2 regions of the Sinorhizobium sp. M4_45 genome follow, and region 2 is predicted to be linked to the other one. Evidence: predicted binding sites of a transcription regulator. Region 2 holds the regulator's gene; the other holds the start of a gene.
What was found. Region 2 encodes PhoB, which activates phosphate uptake and scavenging genes when phosphate is short. Its sites were predicted from a motif close to TGTCATNNANCTGTCAT; they were not measured.

Region 1: CN933_RS04220 (LTA synthase family protein) is a predicted target of PhoB. The motif match lies at 5,597-5,613, and genes of this name have one in related genera.

Annotation. Positions count from the first base shown of each region.
Region 1 covers NZ_NWVE01000001.1:831,707-839,342, forward strand. Annotated here, with positions in the region: gene CN933_RS04200 (GFA family protein) at 1-120, shown strand, start outside; gene CN933_RS04205 (hypothetical protein) at 152-1,054, opposite strand; gene CN933_RS04210 (TadG family pilus assembly protein) at 1,197-2,930, opposite strand; gene CN933_RS04215 (TadE family protein) at 2,932-3,354, opposite strand; gene CN933_RS04220 (LTA synthase family protein) at 3,642-5,561, opposite strand; gene CN933_RS04225 (NAD+ synthase) at 5,829-7,511, shown strand; gene CN933_RS04230 (TolB family protein) at 7,513-7,636, shown strand, end outside.
Region 2 covers NZ_NWVE01000002.1:40,522-48,157, forward strand. Annotated here, with positions in the region: gene pstA (phosphate ABC transporter permease PstA) at 1-1,218, shown strand, start outside; gene pstB (phosphate ABC transporter ATP-binding protein PstB) at 1,232-2,047, shown strand; gene phoU (phosphate signaling complex protein PhoU) at 2,137-2,850, shown strand; gene phoB (phosphate regulon transcriptional regulator PhoB) at 2,962-3,645, shown strand; gene CN933_RS05820 (GcrA family cell cycle regulator) at 3,753-4,274, opposite strand; gene CN933_RS05825 (aspartate aminotransferase family protein) at 4,684-5,883, shown strand; gene argF (ornithine carbamoyltransferase) at 5,958-6,869, shown strand; gene CN933_RS05840 (Hsp33 family molecular chaperone) at 7,237-7,636, shown strand, end outside.

The DNA of each region.
Region 1 (7,636 bases), on a different contig from region 2:
GCCGGAACGTTCGAGGGTGCGGTGGCGCTCGAGCCCGGCTATCACATCTTTTGCGCGGACAAGGGGAGCTATTACGATATCAGCGACGACCTGCCGCGCTTTCCAGAATCGCGGCCGTAGCGGCATAAGGCGTGCAGCGAATGCTGGGCAGTCAAGCAGCCCAATCGGAGGCTTGATCATAGGCGCTGGCCAAAGCCTCGATCTTTACCGCCTGCCAGGAGACATATTCCTCGATCAGCCGTGCGCTCAGCCAGAACCGTCCGCGTCGTCCATCCTCGGATTTTCCAAGGAACCCGGCTGCGTCGGCCCTGGCGAATATCCGGCGGACATGGGTATTCGATATCAGGTAGTGCTCGGCAAGTTTCGCCAGGCTGACATCGACCCATACCTTGCCGTCCATCGGCGCGAATTCGGAGACGCGCGTCATGAGATCGTCGAGGATCACGCCGCCCGATTCGGACCAGACAAAGATGGCGACACCCTTCGGCGGCGTCGTCCATCTGTTGTCGGAGAGGAGGCGCCGTGCCGCCAGCGGCTGGGCGCGTTCGAAAATCGATTTGTCCGCTTCGACGCGTGAGACTCTGGTTCCGCCGTCGAGGAGATCGATCGTGCTCATCTGACTCTTGAACCAGAGTCGCATCGCGGTCTCGCTGACCTCGGTCGGCTCGAGAGGGCGCGCTCTCTTGGTACGTCCGCCCGATGCCGGCTGAAGCAGCTTGTAAGCGACCAGTTCCGCCAGGAATGCGGCGGCCGTATTGCGGCTGGCGCCCCCGGTATCCCGCATGAATTTGAGCAACCGCGCGGCAGTGATGCCTGATTCCGGGTTGTTGGCATCCCGTTCCAGGTGCAGGGAATAGGCCGCTTGGGTCAGCATCCACTTCTGGTGTGACGCCACCAGACGCGCAACGCGCGGGAAGAGGTCGTTGACGGCGATCAGCGTTCGCGCGCCTGCCTGCAATATTTGCGGGAAATTTGGATTTTGCACCAGGTCGCTAACCGTCAAGCCGGTTGGTACCTGCTGCTCAGAGCTGCCCTTCTCCGCGACCCGCTGCATCTGCTGCGCGCGCCCCCCACTCCTGCGCTGGGGGCACTCAATGGTCCCTTCGCCCCACATTTACCATTCACGCGTAATGATCAATGCGCAAGGCCTGCGTTTTGTTTCACACGAAATTGAAATCTGCACGTGTGCGAGCGCTTTACTGAACAAGAACGGGCCGTTGGCATGTAACGCCGGTGACGCGCACGTCGGCCTCGCCGACGCGCACGCCGACCAGGAGCAGTAGATTGTAGAGCAATTGATCGACGGGTGCGGTCACGGCGCCGAGTGTTTGCGCCAGGGCCTGCTGCAATAAAGTCGGACTTCCGATCGAGAGGAGACCGCCCACATTGATCTGGGCGTCGAGATTGCCGAGCAGGGTCTTGGTCGTCGAAGAGAGGATATCCCTGGTCGAGACGCTCTTGATCGTCCGCGAGGCAACCTCGGTGGGGCTGAATGTCAGGCGAGAGGGTTGCAGGTTCTTGGACTCGACATGGGCGATGCCGTCGATCTTGATCAGACCGTCGAGGAGCCGCGCCCGGGTCACCCGGGCATCGGACGAAAAGCTCGACAGGACGGTGGGATCGACATCGCCGAGGGCGATCTCCGCCACGCCGGGAACCGCATCTATGATCACCGCCGCATTCTCCGGCCTTCCGCCGTAGCAACGGATATCCGCGAGCTTTGCTTCCGCATGGGCGAGTTCGACATAGATCGGCAGCCGAATGCGGGTTCCGGCGAGAGCCGCGAGACCGTCGATGACGACTTCGACAGCGAGGCGCGTCTGTGCCGTTCTTACTGCCGCGCCTGGTGAACCCAGGCGATGGCTCGGCGTTTCCACCGGCGGTTCGCCGATCGCGAGCCTGACCTTTACCGAGGCAATACCTGGCAGACCCGCAACGGCGTCGAGAGCGATCTGATGTTCGCCGTTGGCAATCACCGCAGCGGCAGAGACGACTTGCAACGCACTGACTTTCATCGCCCAGTCCGAGCCCGCATCTATGCCGAGGCTCTTTTTCGGGTCGATGTTGAGGATCTGCGCCAAAGTGAATGTCTGCCTGTTCCCGGCTGTTGCGAGTTCGACGGACTTGAGCGCCGAAGTCACCGTTCCGGAGAGCCCCTGCACGAGCCGCAGCGATCCGAGCAGTTGCGGCATCGTCAGCTCCGTCGTCAGCACGTCTTCATAGGAAGCGGCCGTGAGACTGAGGCGGGTGGCGATGATCTTGAGGAATGGCTGGATATCGATGTCGGCGTCGATCAATGCCTCGTAATCCATGACCTTCAGCGCCACGTTGGTGCCGAGCATCTGGCCGAGGATCGCGTTCAAGAGGCCCCCATTGAGGCTGGCAAGGCGGGAGCCGACGGAGAAGGCAGCGATTTTCGAACTCGCCGCGGTGCCGATCACGCTCAAATCTGGCGACTCGCTGAACAGCGCCGCGAGATAGATGTCGCCCTTCTTCTCAAGCGTAACCTGGACGGCGTCGGCGGGCAGGGCCCCCCTGATGAACCGTTGGCCGGCATCGATCGTCGGGTCGGGGACATAGCGCCCGCGCACGACCGTAGCCACCCCCTTTGCGGCGGTTTCGACGTCGTTCGGCAGGAGTTTGCCGTCCACAGTCATCAGCCCCGAGGGAGTCGAGACGGCGAAGCCGAGACCGTTGCTCCGGAAGTGGGCGAGCACGGCCTCTTCCGCTGAACTTACATTGGCCGCGGCCGCGATCGAGGCGAGGTCCGCGACAGACTGCAGCTCGCGCCGCTGAAGGGTGAGATAGCCGTAATCGATGCCGAGCCCCATCGACGCGACCACCAGCGGCATGACGAGGGCCGCCGAGACGCCAATATTGCCGGTGCGGGACTTCAGGTATCGCCGAACGGCGGATGTCGCTCCATGCATCTCAGATGCCTCCCACACGTATCGTCGCGTAACGCTCGATCTGCTCACCCGGCAGGGCAAAGGTGAAGAGCTTCCAGATGGGGAGGTCGCTTGCGTCATAGGAGATGGTGACGGTGAACTGGTTGGTATTGTTGGCGTCATCGCGGACGGTGACGTTCATGCGGGAGGAGTCGATGAAGGTCTGGCTCATCGTCGTGCGCCGGATGTAATCGGTCGCAAGGCGCTCCCGCTCTTCTTCGGAAAGGCCCGCAATCGCCGTCCGTGCCGCATCCGCGGCTATCTGCTGGATGGAATGTGCGGCGCTCAGATAGATCCCGTAGGCTATCAGCGTCAGCACGCACATGAAGAAAAGCGGCGCAATGACTGCGAATTCAATGGCGGCAGCACCCTTCCGACTGGCGAGCAGGCGGTTGAAAACGGACATGCGGCATCTCCAAAGTATTATGAGTATTTGTTTCCCATTGTCTCTGCAGCTTCAGGCTGCGCCACAATCGTTAATTATTCTATACGTCTACAAGTATTTGTTTTTGCTTGTGGAAAACTGCAATTTAGGAAATATTTATTCGCGTTTTAATTGAAATCGGTGGAGTCTGCCACATTTCCCTGAGGGGACGCGGTTCGCCCGGAATCAAGAAGCGTTTCACTGCTTGTCGAAAGCAGTGAAACGCTTGTTGATTCCGGGAGGGGATTGGCCGTCCGGGCCGGGTCCGTTCACATACCAGCGCTATAAAGCTCGGCGTGAGACTTGAAGAAGCGCTCGGTGCTGTAGCGCTTGCCGAACATCATGTCGTGCTGCAGGAAGCGGTAGTCACGCAGCGATGCGGGCACCTTCGGCTGGCGCAGCCAGTCGGCGACGTCCTTGCCGTTCTTGCGGATCAGCATGTAACGGTCGAGGACACGGTAGTGGTCGTAGACCTTGCCGAGGAACCCCGTGTAGTAGGGATGCTCGTAGCCCGCCTGTTTCAGGATCTGGTAGGAAAGGAAGGCCGGGCTGATCGTGCCGATGTTCTTCTTCGGCCCCGTCTTGTTCGACCAGACGACGAGCGGCGTCTCATGCTCGGCCTTCATCTGATCCTTCGGTCCCTTGCGCTCGGCCGTGATGCCCTTCATGTAACCGGTGCTGGAATAGACGGTGTTCAGCGGCGGAAGGTGGTCGCCGAAGAGAACGATGATCGTCTCCCGGTCGCGCTCTTTCGCCCAGTCCATCAGCATCTTGAGGCTGTCGTCGGCTTCCTTGACGCCTTGCGCATAGGTGGCGAGCACCTGGCGGTCGGCTTCGGGAAGATCGCCCTCGACCTTGATCGTGTTCTTCGCATAGCGGTTGGCCTCATATGGACCATGGCCCTGCAGGGTCACCGCGAAAAAGAAGAAAGGGTCCTCCACCTCGTCCGCCTGGCGGATGATTTCCTTCGTCAAAGACTCGTCCGACGCAAAGATGCCGCGCTTCTGCATGGCCGGCATGTTCTCTTCCGACCGGAACATGTCGAAACCGAAGGCCTTGTAGACGGCTGTGCGGTTCCAGAACCATCCCTGGAAAGGGTGAATGGCGCGCGAAACATAGCCTTCGCCGCGGAAGAAGGTGGCGAGTGAGGGAATCGGATTGCGGATATATTGCTGGTAGGGGATGCTGCCATAGGGCAGGAACGCGTTGGAAAAACCGGTCAGCGCTTCGAATTCGACATTGGCGGTCATGCCGCCGAACTCCGGAGAAAAGACGTTGCCGCCCTGCAGTTCACGGATCGTCGGCATGGGATCGGGCGTGAGCTTCACCTTGGGCAGGCGCGTAGGATCCCAAAAGGACTCGCTCATCAGCACGATCACATCCGGTTTGCCGCGATGGGTCGTGCCGGCGGGAAGCGACTTTACCGGAATCCGGTCGATCGCGTCCGCCATATAGCCGGCCGGCGCGCTTACGTTGGCCATCGGGAGGTTGATGGCAAAGGCAAGCGCGAAGCCGTTGTGGCGGTAGTTCTCGGTCTGGTCCCACATGATGGGGATGACACGAAGCCGGTCACGGATCCACGAGAACTGGTTGTAGTCCATGATGTTCCAGAATGCGACCAGCAGCGGCAGGGCGAATGCGATCCGCATCAGCCGCTCCCGACGTGTCAGCTTGGGAAAGTTCCGCCAGGCGTACCGCAGCAGGAGCGTGCCAACGACGATGGCCGCGATCAAGCCGGCGACGACGCCGACTGCTGTCCACGGCCTGTCCTTCACGAGTACCGGCATCAGCTCCATGATCTGCCGGCCGAAAAGGAAATCGGTCGGATAGAGCGGATCGGACAGGAAGACCTGCTTCTGCTGACTGATGAATGCCGGCACAACGGCGAGCGGCGCGACGAGCAGCGCCGCCTTGTGTTCGCGGCCGAACAGGGCATCGACGCCGAGCATGGCGAGGAAGAACACGGCGACCGTGGTCCAGGCCGGGCGCATGGGATCGGTGAAATAGGCGACGGTGTCGGGCAAGGACCAGCGCACGATCAATTCGACGGTGAAGACGAGCGCCGTCGCAATGAGAAGCGTGAAGAGCGCACTGCGGGCGCCCGACAGGGTTCTCGTATATCTTGCGGAAGAGCCTTGCCCGTCGGCGTAGACTTGAGAGCTGCTCACGGCGGAATCGATACGGGCCAACGGGCGTCTCCAATTTCACAAATATTTCACTCTACCGTCATACGACTGTCATCTTGAACAGGGGATGAATGGCGGAAACGGCGCCGCCGCCGCCAGGTTCCTGTGGCGGCTAAAGAATTTCTGCGCTGCGCTTAACTGTCCGAAAACACGAAGCTTTTTGGATTTTTTCCGCCGGATCTCGATTGAGTGCGGGTTTTTTCCCCCGGATGCGGTAAGAACAACGCGAACGAAGCATGTATTCGCTGACGAGAGACGACGGGCCCGCTCATGAATGCACAGAAAGCCGCTCCCTCAACGCTACGGATCGCCGTGGCACAGCTCAACCCAACGGTCGGAGACATTGCCGGCAACGTCGCAAAAGCACGCGAGGCGCGGACGGCGGCGGCGCGCGAAGGCGCCGATCTCCTGCTTCTGACCGAGCTCTTCATCTCCGGCTATCCGCCGGAAGACCTCGTCTTGAAGCCCGCTTTCCTGAAGGCCTGCGAGCAGGCGGTGGAGAAGCTTGCGGCGGAGACGGCAGATGGCGGGCCGGGCGTCGTCATCGGCTTTCCACGGCAGGCCTCCGGCCTCCGGCACAATTCGGTTGCAGTTCTCGACGCTGGCAAGATCATCGCTATCCGCGACAAGGTCGACTTGCCGAACTACGGCGAATTTGACGAAAAGCGCGTCTTCGACGCGGGTGAGATGCCGGGCCCGGTGAACTTTCGCGGCGTGCGGATCGGCATACCGGTGTGCGAGGACATATGGGGCGATCTCGGCGTCTGCGAGACTCTCGCGGAGAGTGGCGCCGAAATCCTCCTGTCGCCGAACGGTTCGCCCTACTACCGCGGAAAGGTCGACGTGCGCCATCAGGTGGTGCTGCGGCAGGTGATCGAGACCGGTCTCCCGATGATCTATGCCAACCAGCTCGGCGGCCAGGACGAGCTGGTTTTCGACGGCGCGAGTTTCGCCTTCAACGCGGACAAGTCGCTGGCATTCCAGATGAGCCAATTCGAAGAGGCGGTGGCCGTCTCAGAATGGAAAAGGGGCGCGGACGGCTGGACCTCGGCCAACGGGCTCAAGTCGCGCATACCGGAAGGCGAAGAGGCCGATTACCGCGCTTGCATGCTGGGCTTTCGCGATTACGTCAACAAGAACGGTTTCAGGAACGTTGTCCTGGGCCTGTCCGGCGGCATCGATTCGGCGATCTGCACGGCGCTTGCGGTGGATGCGTTGGGCGAGGAGCGGGTTCGCACGGTCATGCTGCCCTACCGCTACACCTCGCGCGAGTCGTTGCAGGATGCCGAGGCATGCGCCAAGGCGCTCGGCTGCCGCTACGACATCGTTGCGATCGAAGAGCCGGTCGAGGGCTTCCTCAGCGCGCTCTCCGATACGTTCGAGGGAACTGAGGCGGGCATCACCGAGGAAAACCTTCAGAGTCGTACGCGCGGGACGATCCTGATGGCGATCTCCAACAAATTCGGCTCCATGGTGGTGACGACGGGCAACAAATCCGAAATGTCGGTCGGTTACGCCACGCTTTACGGCGACATGAACGGCGGCTTCAATCCGATCAAGGATCTCTACAAGATGCAGGTTTACGCGCTGGCACGCTGGCGAAACGGCACGGTTCCGCCGGGAGCGCTGGGCCCGTCTGGCGAAGTCATTCCGCAGAACATCATCGACAAGGCGCCGTCGGCCGAACTCCGCCCCGACCAGACGGACCAGGATTCGCTGCCGCCTTATCCGGTGCTCGACGACATTCTCGAATGCCTGGTCGAGAAGGAAATGAGCACGGAGGAGATCGTCGCGCGCGGGCATGAAGAGGCAACCGTTCACCGGATCGAGCACCTGCTCTACATCGCCGAATACAAGCGCCGCCAGTCGGCGCCGGGCGTGAAGATCACCAGGAAGAATTTCGGCCGCGACCGGCGTTATCCGATCACCAACCGCTTCCGCGACAGGGGGTAGCATGCGCAGTTCGGTGGAGATCTTCGACATCGCGACCGGCGAGACGCGCGTCGTCTGGCAGACGGAGCGGCTGGTCGAGGCACCGAACTGGTCACCCGACGGAAAATTCCTCATCATCAACGGCG
Region 2 (7,636 bases):
GCCTTCGGAATCAGCGCCATCGCCATCGGTCTGTTCTTCCTCGCGGTTCTCCTCTGGAGCGTCGTTTCGAAGGGCTATACCGCCTTCCAGCAGACGACGATCACGTTGCCGATCGAGTTTTCCGAGAAGGTGATCGATCCGAAGAACGAACGGGCGACCGATCCGAAGCGGCTCTATACCGCCAACTATCCGCTGCTCGTGCGGGAGGCTCTGGTCAAGCAGCTCGGCCTCGATCCGTCGAAGCGGCCGCTGGTGAAGCAGGCGACCGATATGGTCTCCGCCAGCGCCCGGACGCAACTGCGTGACATCGTCGTCGCCGATCCGTCGGTGATCGGCAGGACGATTCCCGTCACGCTGCTTGCCGAGGCGAACATCGACTCCGCCTTCAAGGGCCAGATCGACCTGTCGGTCGACGAAGCCAAACGCAAGGTGAAGGATGCGCAGGTCGCATGGATGAACCAGCTTGCCGAGGCCGGCGTGCTCAAGAAGAGCTTCAACACCGGCATCTTCACCTTCGGCGCATCGAGCCGGCCTGAAGCGGCGGGTGTCGGCGTCGCCCTTCTCGGCTCGCTCTACATGATGCTGATCGTGCTCGTGCTGTCGCTGCCGATCGGCGTCGCCGCCTCCATCTATCTCGAGGAGTTCGCGCCGAAAAACCGGCTGACGGACCTGATCGAGGTGAACATCAACAACCTGGCGGCCGTACCTTCCATCGTCTACGGCCTCCTCGGGCTTGCCGTCTTCATCAACTTCGCGGGCATGCCGCGCTCGGCAGCACTCGTCGGCGCCTTCGTGCTGACGCTGATGACGCTACCGACCATCATCATCGCTACCCGGGCGGCCCTGAAGGCAGTGCCGCCGTCGATCCGCTCCGCCGCACTCGGCCTCGGCGCATCGAAGATGCAGACCATCTTCCATCACGTGCTGCCGCTTGCCATGCCCGGCATCCTGACCGGCACGATCATCGGGCTCGCCCATGCGCTGGGCGAAACGGCGCCGCTGCTTCTGATCGGCATGGTCGCCTTCGTGGTCGACTTTCCGGGGTCGCCGCTGGAGCCATCCACGGCGCTGCCGGTGCAGATCTACATGTGGGCGAACGAGGCAGAACGTGCCTTCGTCGAGCGTACGTCCGGAGCGATCATCATTCTCCTGATCTTTCTCATCTTCATGAATCTCGGCGCAATTCTCTTGCGGCGTCGCTTTGAGCGTCGCTGGTAGTGGGGTAAGGACTATGAACATCATGTCGGAAGCTGCAGTCGAAAAGGCTCTTGAGCAGAAAATGAATACGGTGCCTTACAAGATGATCGGCAACGATGTGTCGGTCTATTACGGCGAAAAGCGTGCGCTCTTCGACGTCAACCTCAATATCCGCGAGAACACGGTCACGGCGCTGATCGGTCCGTCCGGGTGCGGCAAATCGACGTTTCTGCGCACCTTGAACCGCATGAACGACACGATCGAGAACTGCCGCGTAACGGGCAAGATCACGCTCGACGAGGACGATATCTACGATCCGTCGATCGACGTGGTGGAATTGCGTGCCCGCGTCGGCATGGTGTTCCAGAAACCCAATCCGTTCCCGAAGTCGATCTACGACAATGTCTCCTACGGCCCGCGCATCCATGGCCTGGCACGCACCAAGACCGAACTCGACGAGATCGTGGAAACGAGCCTGCAGAGGGCCGGGCTGTGGAACGAGGTGAAGGATCGGCTGCAGGAGCCGGGCACCGGACTTTCCGGCGGCCAGCAGCAGCGCCTCTGCATCGCCCGCGCCGTTGCCGTCAGCCCGGAAGTCATTCTGATGGACGAGCCCTGCTCGGCGCTCGATCCGATCGCGACCGCGAAAGTCGAGGAACTCATCCACGAATTGCGGGCGAATTTCACGATCGTGATCGTCACCCACTCGATGCAGCAGGCGGCGCGCGTGTCGCAGCGCACGGCCATGTTCCATCTCGGCAATCTCGTAGAGGAGAACGATACCGATAAAATGTTCACCAACCCGGACGATCAGCGCACCCAGGACTACATCATGGGCCGCTTCGGCTGATGGCCGGAGAGGGGCGGCGCTTTTCCGTCCCTCCCGGTCAAGACCGAACGAGGCCCATTCAGAACAGCGCGTCCCCCGAGGAAACGAATATGTCTCACGCACACATCATGTCCGCCTTCGACGAAGAGTTGAAGTATCTCACGCGCCGCATCTCCGAGATGGGCGGTCTCGCCGAGCAGATGGTCGCGGACTCCGTCCGTGCGCTCGTCAATTCCGATCTCGCCCTGGCCCAGAAGGTGATCTCCGACGACATCATTCTGGACGATGCGGAACGGCAGATCGGCGAAAAGGCGATCGTCACCATTGCCAAACGCCAGCCCATGGCCTCGGATCTTCGGGAGATCATGGGTTCGATCCGCATCGCCGCGGACCTGGAGCGCGTGGGCGACCTCGGCAAGAACACCGCAAAGCGGGTGATTGCCGTTGCCGGTTCAGGCATACCGCGCAAGCTTGCGCGCGGCCTCGAACACCTGGCCGAGCTCGCGCTCGTTCAGTTGAAGGAAGTCCTGGACGTCTACGCGTCCCGTTCGCCGGAAAAGGCGAACAGCATTCGCGAACGCGATGAAGAGATCGATGCGATCTACACGTCCCTGTTCCGGGAACTGCTGACCTATATGATGGAAGATCCGCGCAACATCACGCCGTGCACGCATCTTCTTTTCTGCGCCAAGAACATCGAGCGTATCGGCGATCACGCGACCAATATCGCCGAAACGATCTACTATATGGCGACAGGCGCCCAGCCGCAGGGCGAACGGCCGAAGGACGACATGACGTCGACATTGGGTTCCGTGACGGACTGAGATCGCCCGGCAGCCGGTGCCTATGCAGAATTTGTTCCGGCCGCCTTGGCGCGGCCTACCACCGTGCGCGGCGGCATGACGGCTGTCGTGCGTAGGAAGGAGTCCTACTGAATGTTGCCGAAGATTGCCGTAGTCGAAGACGAGGAAGCCCTGAGCGTTCTCCTGCGCTACAATCTCGAGGCGGAAGGCTTCGAGGTCGATACGATCCTTCGCGGCGACGAGGCGGAGATCCGCCTGCAGGAGCGCCTGCCCGACCTTCTCATCCTCGATTGGATGCTGCCCGGGGTTTCCGGTATCGAGCTCTGCCGCAGGCTGCGCCAGCGGCCGGAAACGGAGCGCCTGCCGATCATCATGCTGACCGCGCGCGGCGAGGAAAGCGAGCGCGTGCGGGGCCTTGCCACCGGCGCCGACGATTACGTCGTCAAGCCCTTTTCGACGCCGGAACTGATGGCGAGGGTCAAGGCGATGCTCAGGCGCGCCAAGCCCGAGGTTCTGTCGACGCTCCTGCGCTGCGGCGATATCGAGCTCGACCGGGAGACGCACCGCGTCCACCGACGCAGTCGCGAAGTGCGCCTTGGCCCGACGGAGTTCCGGCTGCTGGAATTTCTAATGTCCTCACCGGGGCGCGTCTTCTCTCGTTCACAGCTCCTGGACGGTGTCTGGGGACACGACATCTATGTCGACGAACGGACCGTGGACGTTCATGTCGGGCGGCTGCGCAAGGCACTGAACTTTTCCAACATGCCGGACGTCATCCGGACGGTGCGCGGCGCTGGCTATTCGCTGGAGAGCTGAGGCCGAAGGTCGCTGGCGCCCGTGCCGGCTTGCGGCATGGCAAAGAAAAAGGGGCCTTTCCGGCCCCGATTTTCGTCGTGCATCCAGAGCGGGATGAGCAAGGCGCCTCAGCGCATGCGCCGGCGCTCGGCGGAGGGCTGGTAGGCCAGCCGGGCATGGAAGGTGCAATAGGGAGAGGCTTCCGGGGAGTCGTTGCCGCAGAAGTGGAACTCTTCCTTGAGCGGGTCGCCGATCGGCCACTTGCAGGTGCGTTCGGTAAGCTCCGTGAGCTCCAGCCGCCGCGACATCGGCAGGACGATGTTCCTGTCGATCTGCAGCTCCTGGTCCATTTCCAGGTCGACTGCGAGCTCTTCCTTGAGCGCGGTCGCACCGGCCGTGCGGGTCACGGTGCGGGTTACGGAACGCGCAGCATAGTTCGGCGCGCGCGGGGCAGACGTCGCCCGTTTGGGCCGGGCTGCAGCGGTCGTGCTTCCTCCGGCCTTGGCGCGCCCGGGCAGGCTCAGCCGATGAACCTTTCCGATGACCGCGTTGCGGCTGACGCCGCCCAACTGCGCCGCGATCTGGCTGGCGCTCAAGCCCTCCGACCACAGCTTCTTCAGTTTCTCGACCCGCTCGTCAGTCCAGTTCATCTCTGCACTCCCCGTTCTCGGCGTTGGGATGGCGGAATCCGTCACCGCTCTCCGGGAAAAACCCGAAGATTCAACGCGATAATACTTTTGGTGACTAGGTCCGCCGCATGCGTCTAGTAATTGAATGTTAACCTACCGGCAGGGTGACTCCGTGGCAAGAGTCGCCGGAATCGCGCCGAATCGATTTCGCGGTTTTCCCCAACTTGCTGTCGGAGCGTTGCATTTTTGCAAGTCCCAGAGTGTGATTTTTTCGCGCTTCGGAATCGGCATCCGCAAAGCGCCTGCAAACCTTGGTTTTGTTGACATCGCGGTGCGAAATGGGAATAGTGCCTGTCGCCGCCGCAAGGCGGCATTTTTGATTTTTATCGGGCCGAATGGTCCGTGCCGCCGGAATGAAGGAGAGCTCGACATGGCCGCAACCACGCCGCTTTACGACACCTATCTGCGCGCGCCGTTGCGTTTCGAGCGAGGTGAAGGCGTTTGGCTGATCGCCGAAGACGGCACGCGCTATCTCGATTTCGCTGCCGGTGTCGCCGTGAACTCGCTCGGCCATGCCCATCCTCATCTCGTCGAGGCGCTGAAGGCGCAGGCCGACAAGGTCTGGCATCTGTCCAATCTCTACGAGATTTCGGGGCAGGAAAGCCTTGCACGGAGGCTGACCCAGGTGACCTTCGCCGATCGGGTGTTCTTCACCAATTCGGGTGCGGAAGCGCTCGAATGTGCGATCAAAACGGCGCGGCGCTATCATTTCGCCAAGGGGCACGTGGAGAAGTTCCACGTCATCACCTTTGAAGGTGCTTTCCACGGCCGCACGCTCGCGACGATCGCCGCCGGCGGACAGCAGAAATACATCGAGGGCTTCGGGCCGAAGGCGCCGGGCTTCTATCAGGTCCCCTTCGGCGATATCGCGGCGGTCAAGAACGCGATCAATGAAGAAACCGCGGCGATCCTCGTCGAGCCGATCCAGGGCGAGGGCGGCATTCGGTCGGCATCGAAGGAATTCATGCAGGGGCTGCGCGAACTTTGCGACGAGTTCGGCCTGCTTCTGATCCTCGACGAGGTCCAGTCCGGTGTCGGCCGGACCGGCAAGCTCTTCGCCCATGAATGGGCTGGCATCAAACCGGATATCATGGCCGTAGCCAAGGGCATCGGCGGCGGCTTCCCGCTCGGCGCTTGCCTCGCGACGGAAGCGGCGGCCGCCGGCATGGTGGCGGGCACGCACGGTTCGACCTATGGCGGCAACCCGCTCGCAATGGCGGTCGGAAATGCCGTGCTCGACGTCGTTCTCGCCGAAGGCTTCCTCGATCAGGTGCGCGAGGTGGCTCTCGTCTTCCGTCAGGGGCTCGCCTCGCTGAAGGATCGTTTTCCGGACGTGATCGAGGAAATCCGCGGCGACGGGCTGATGCTCGGCATCAAGGCGAAGGTGCCCTCCGCGGACCTTTTGAAGGCGATCCGCGCCGAGAAGCTGCTCGTCGTCCCGGCCGGCGAAAACGTGCTGCGCCTGTTGCCGCCGCTGATCACCACCTCCGCGGAGGCGCGCGAAGGACTGGCACGGCTCGAACTCGCCGCGGAGGCGGTGAGTGGCAAGAGCGGCAACGCCGCGGCTTGAATGCCCCGACGTTTCGGATCGATCCGGCCCGGGCGGGGCCGACAAACGGATTCTACGACAGGAAACAAGGCAGTATGACCAGACACTTCCTCGATCTCTCGGCCATGACGGCCACCGACCTCAGGACCATCATCGACGATGCCCGCGTCCGCAAGTCGGCGACCAAGGCAGGCACTGCCGAGAAGCCGCTTGCCGGCAAGATGCTCGCGATGATCTTCGAGAAGCCGTCCACCCGCACGCGTGTTTCCTTCGATGTCGGCATGCGCCAGCTCGGCGGCGAGACGCTGTTTCTGTCGGGTACGGAAATGCAGCTCGGCCGGGCGGAGACGATCGGCGATACGGCGAAGGTCCTGTCGCGCTATGTCGACGCGATCATGATCCGCACGACCGATCACCGCCGGCTTCTGGAAATGGCGGAGCATGCGACCGTGCCGGTCATCAACGGGCTCACCGACGATACGCACCCGTGCCAGATCATGGCCGATATCATGACTTTCGAGGAGCACCGGGGACCGGTCAAGGGCAAGACGATCGCCTGGACCGGCGACGGCAACAACGTGCTTCACTCCCTGATCGAGGGCTCGGCGCGCTTCGGCTACCGCATGAACATGGCCGTGCCGCTCGGCTCCGAACCGCATGACAAGTTCCTGAACTGGGCGCGCAACAACGGGGCCGAGATCCTGCTCAGCCACGAGGCGGAGCAGGCGGTTGCCGGCGCACACTGCGTCGTCACCGACACCTGGATCTCGATGAACCAGGAACATCGCGCCCGCGGTCACAACGTCTTCCAGCCCTACCAGGTCAACGGCGCACTGATGAAGCATGCAGCGCCGGACGCGCTGTTCATGCATTGCTTGCCGGCGCACCGCGGCGAGGAAGTGACCGATGAGGTCATCGACGGCCCGCAGTCGGTGGTCTTCGACGAAGCCGAGAACCGGCTGCACGCGCAGAAATCGATCCTCGCCTGGTGCATGGGCGCGGTGTGACGGCTGAAGGCGGGCGCGAGGCGTTCTCTTGAAATCTGGACGGTGCAACACGATTTAGAGCGGTGAGCGGGGCCTTCCGATCGTCAAATCGGCCAGTCGCCCCACGCCGGCTATCCTGCGCTTGGCGCCCTGCGGGGTGCTTTAAGGCAGAGCAAATGCCGACGGAGAAATTCGTCCATGACGGGATCAAATGGAATGGCGGGCGGTTGTACCGGTGCGCGCCGGTGCACTCGATGCAAGCCGTGCCGGAAATCAAGAGGAACGAGCGGTTTCCATCCGCATCCCGCATGCAGTTTTTGGAATGGGTCATGGCCACATCCCGGATTGAATCGATCCGCGTGACTATGGTCGAGGCAAGGAGCAAGCGATGACAGAAACAGCGCCGGGACTTGGCGAGTTCGATTTTGCCGGTGACGATCACGTCGTGCCCTTTCAGGTCGAGGGACTCGACGTGCGCGGCCGCGCCGTCCAGCTTGGTCCGATGCTCGATGCCATTCTCGAGCGGCACGGTTACCCGCTTCCTGTCGCGCGGCTTGTCGCCGAAACAGTGGTGCTGACGGTCCTGCTCGGCACGTCTCTGAAATTCGAAGGCAAGCTGATCGTTCAGACACAGGGCGATGGACCGGTCGATCTCGTGGTTGCGGATTTCTCGACGCCGGACCGCGTCCGCACCTATGCGCGCTATGATGAGGAGGCGCTCGCCGACGCCGAAAAGAGCGGGCGCGTCCAGCCTCATGAATTGCTGGGCAACGGCGTCCTCGCCTTCA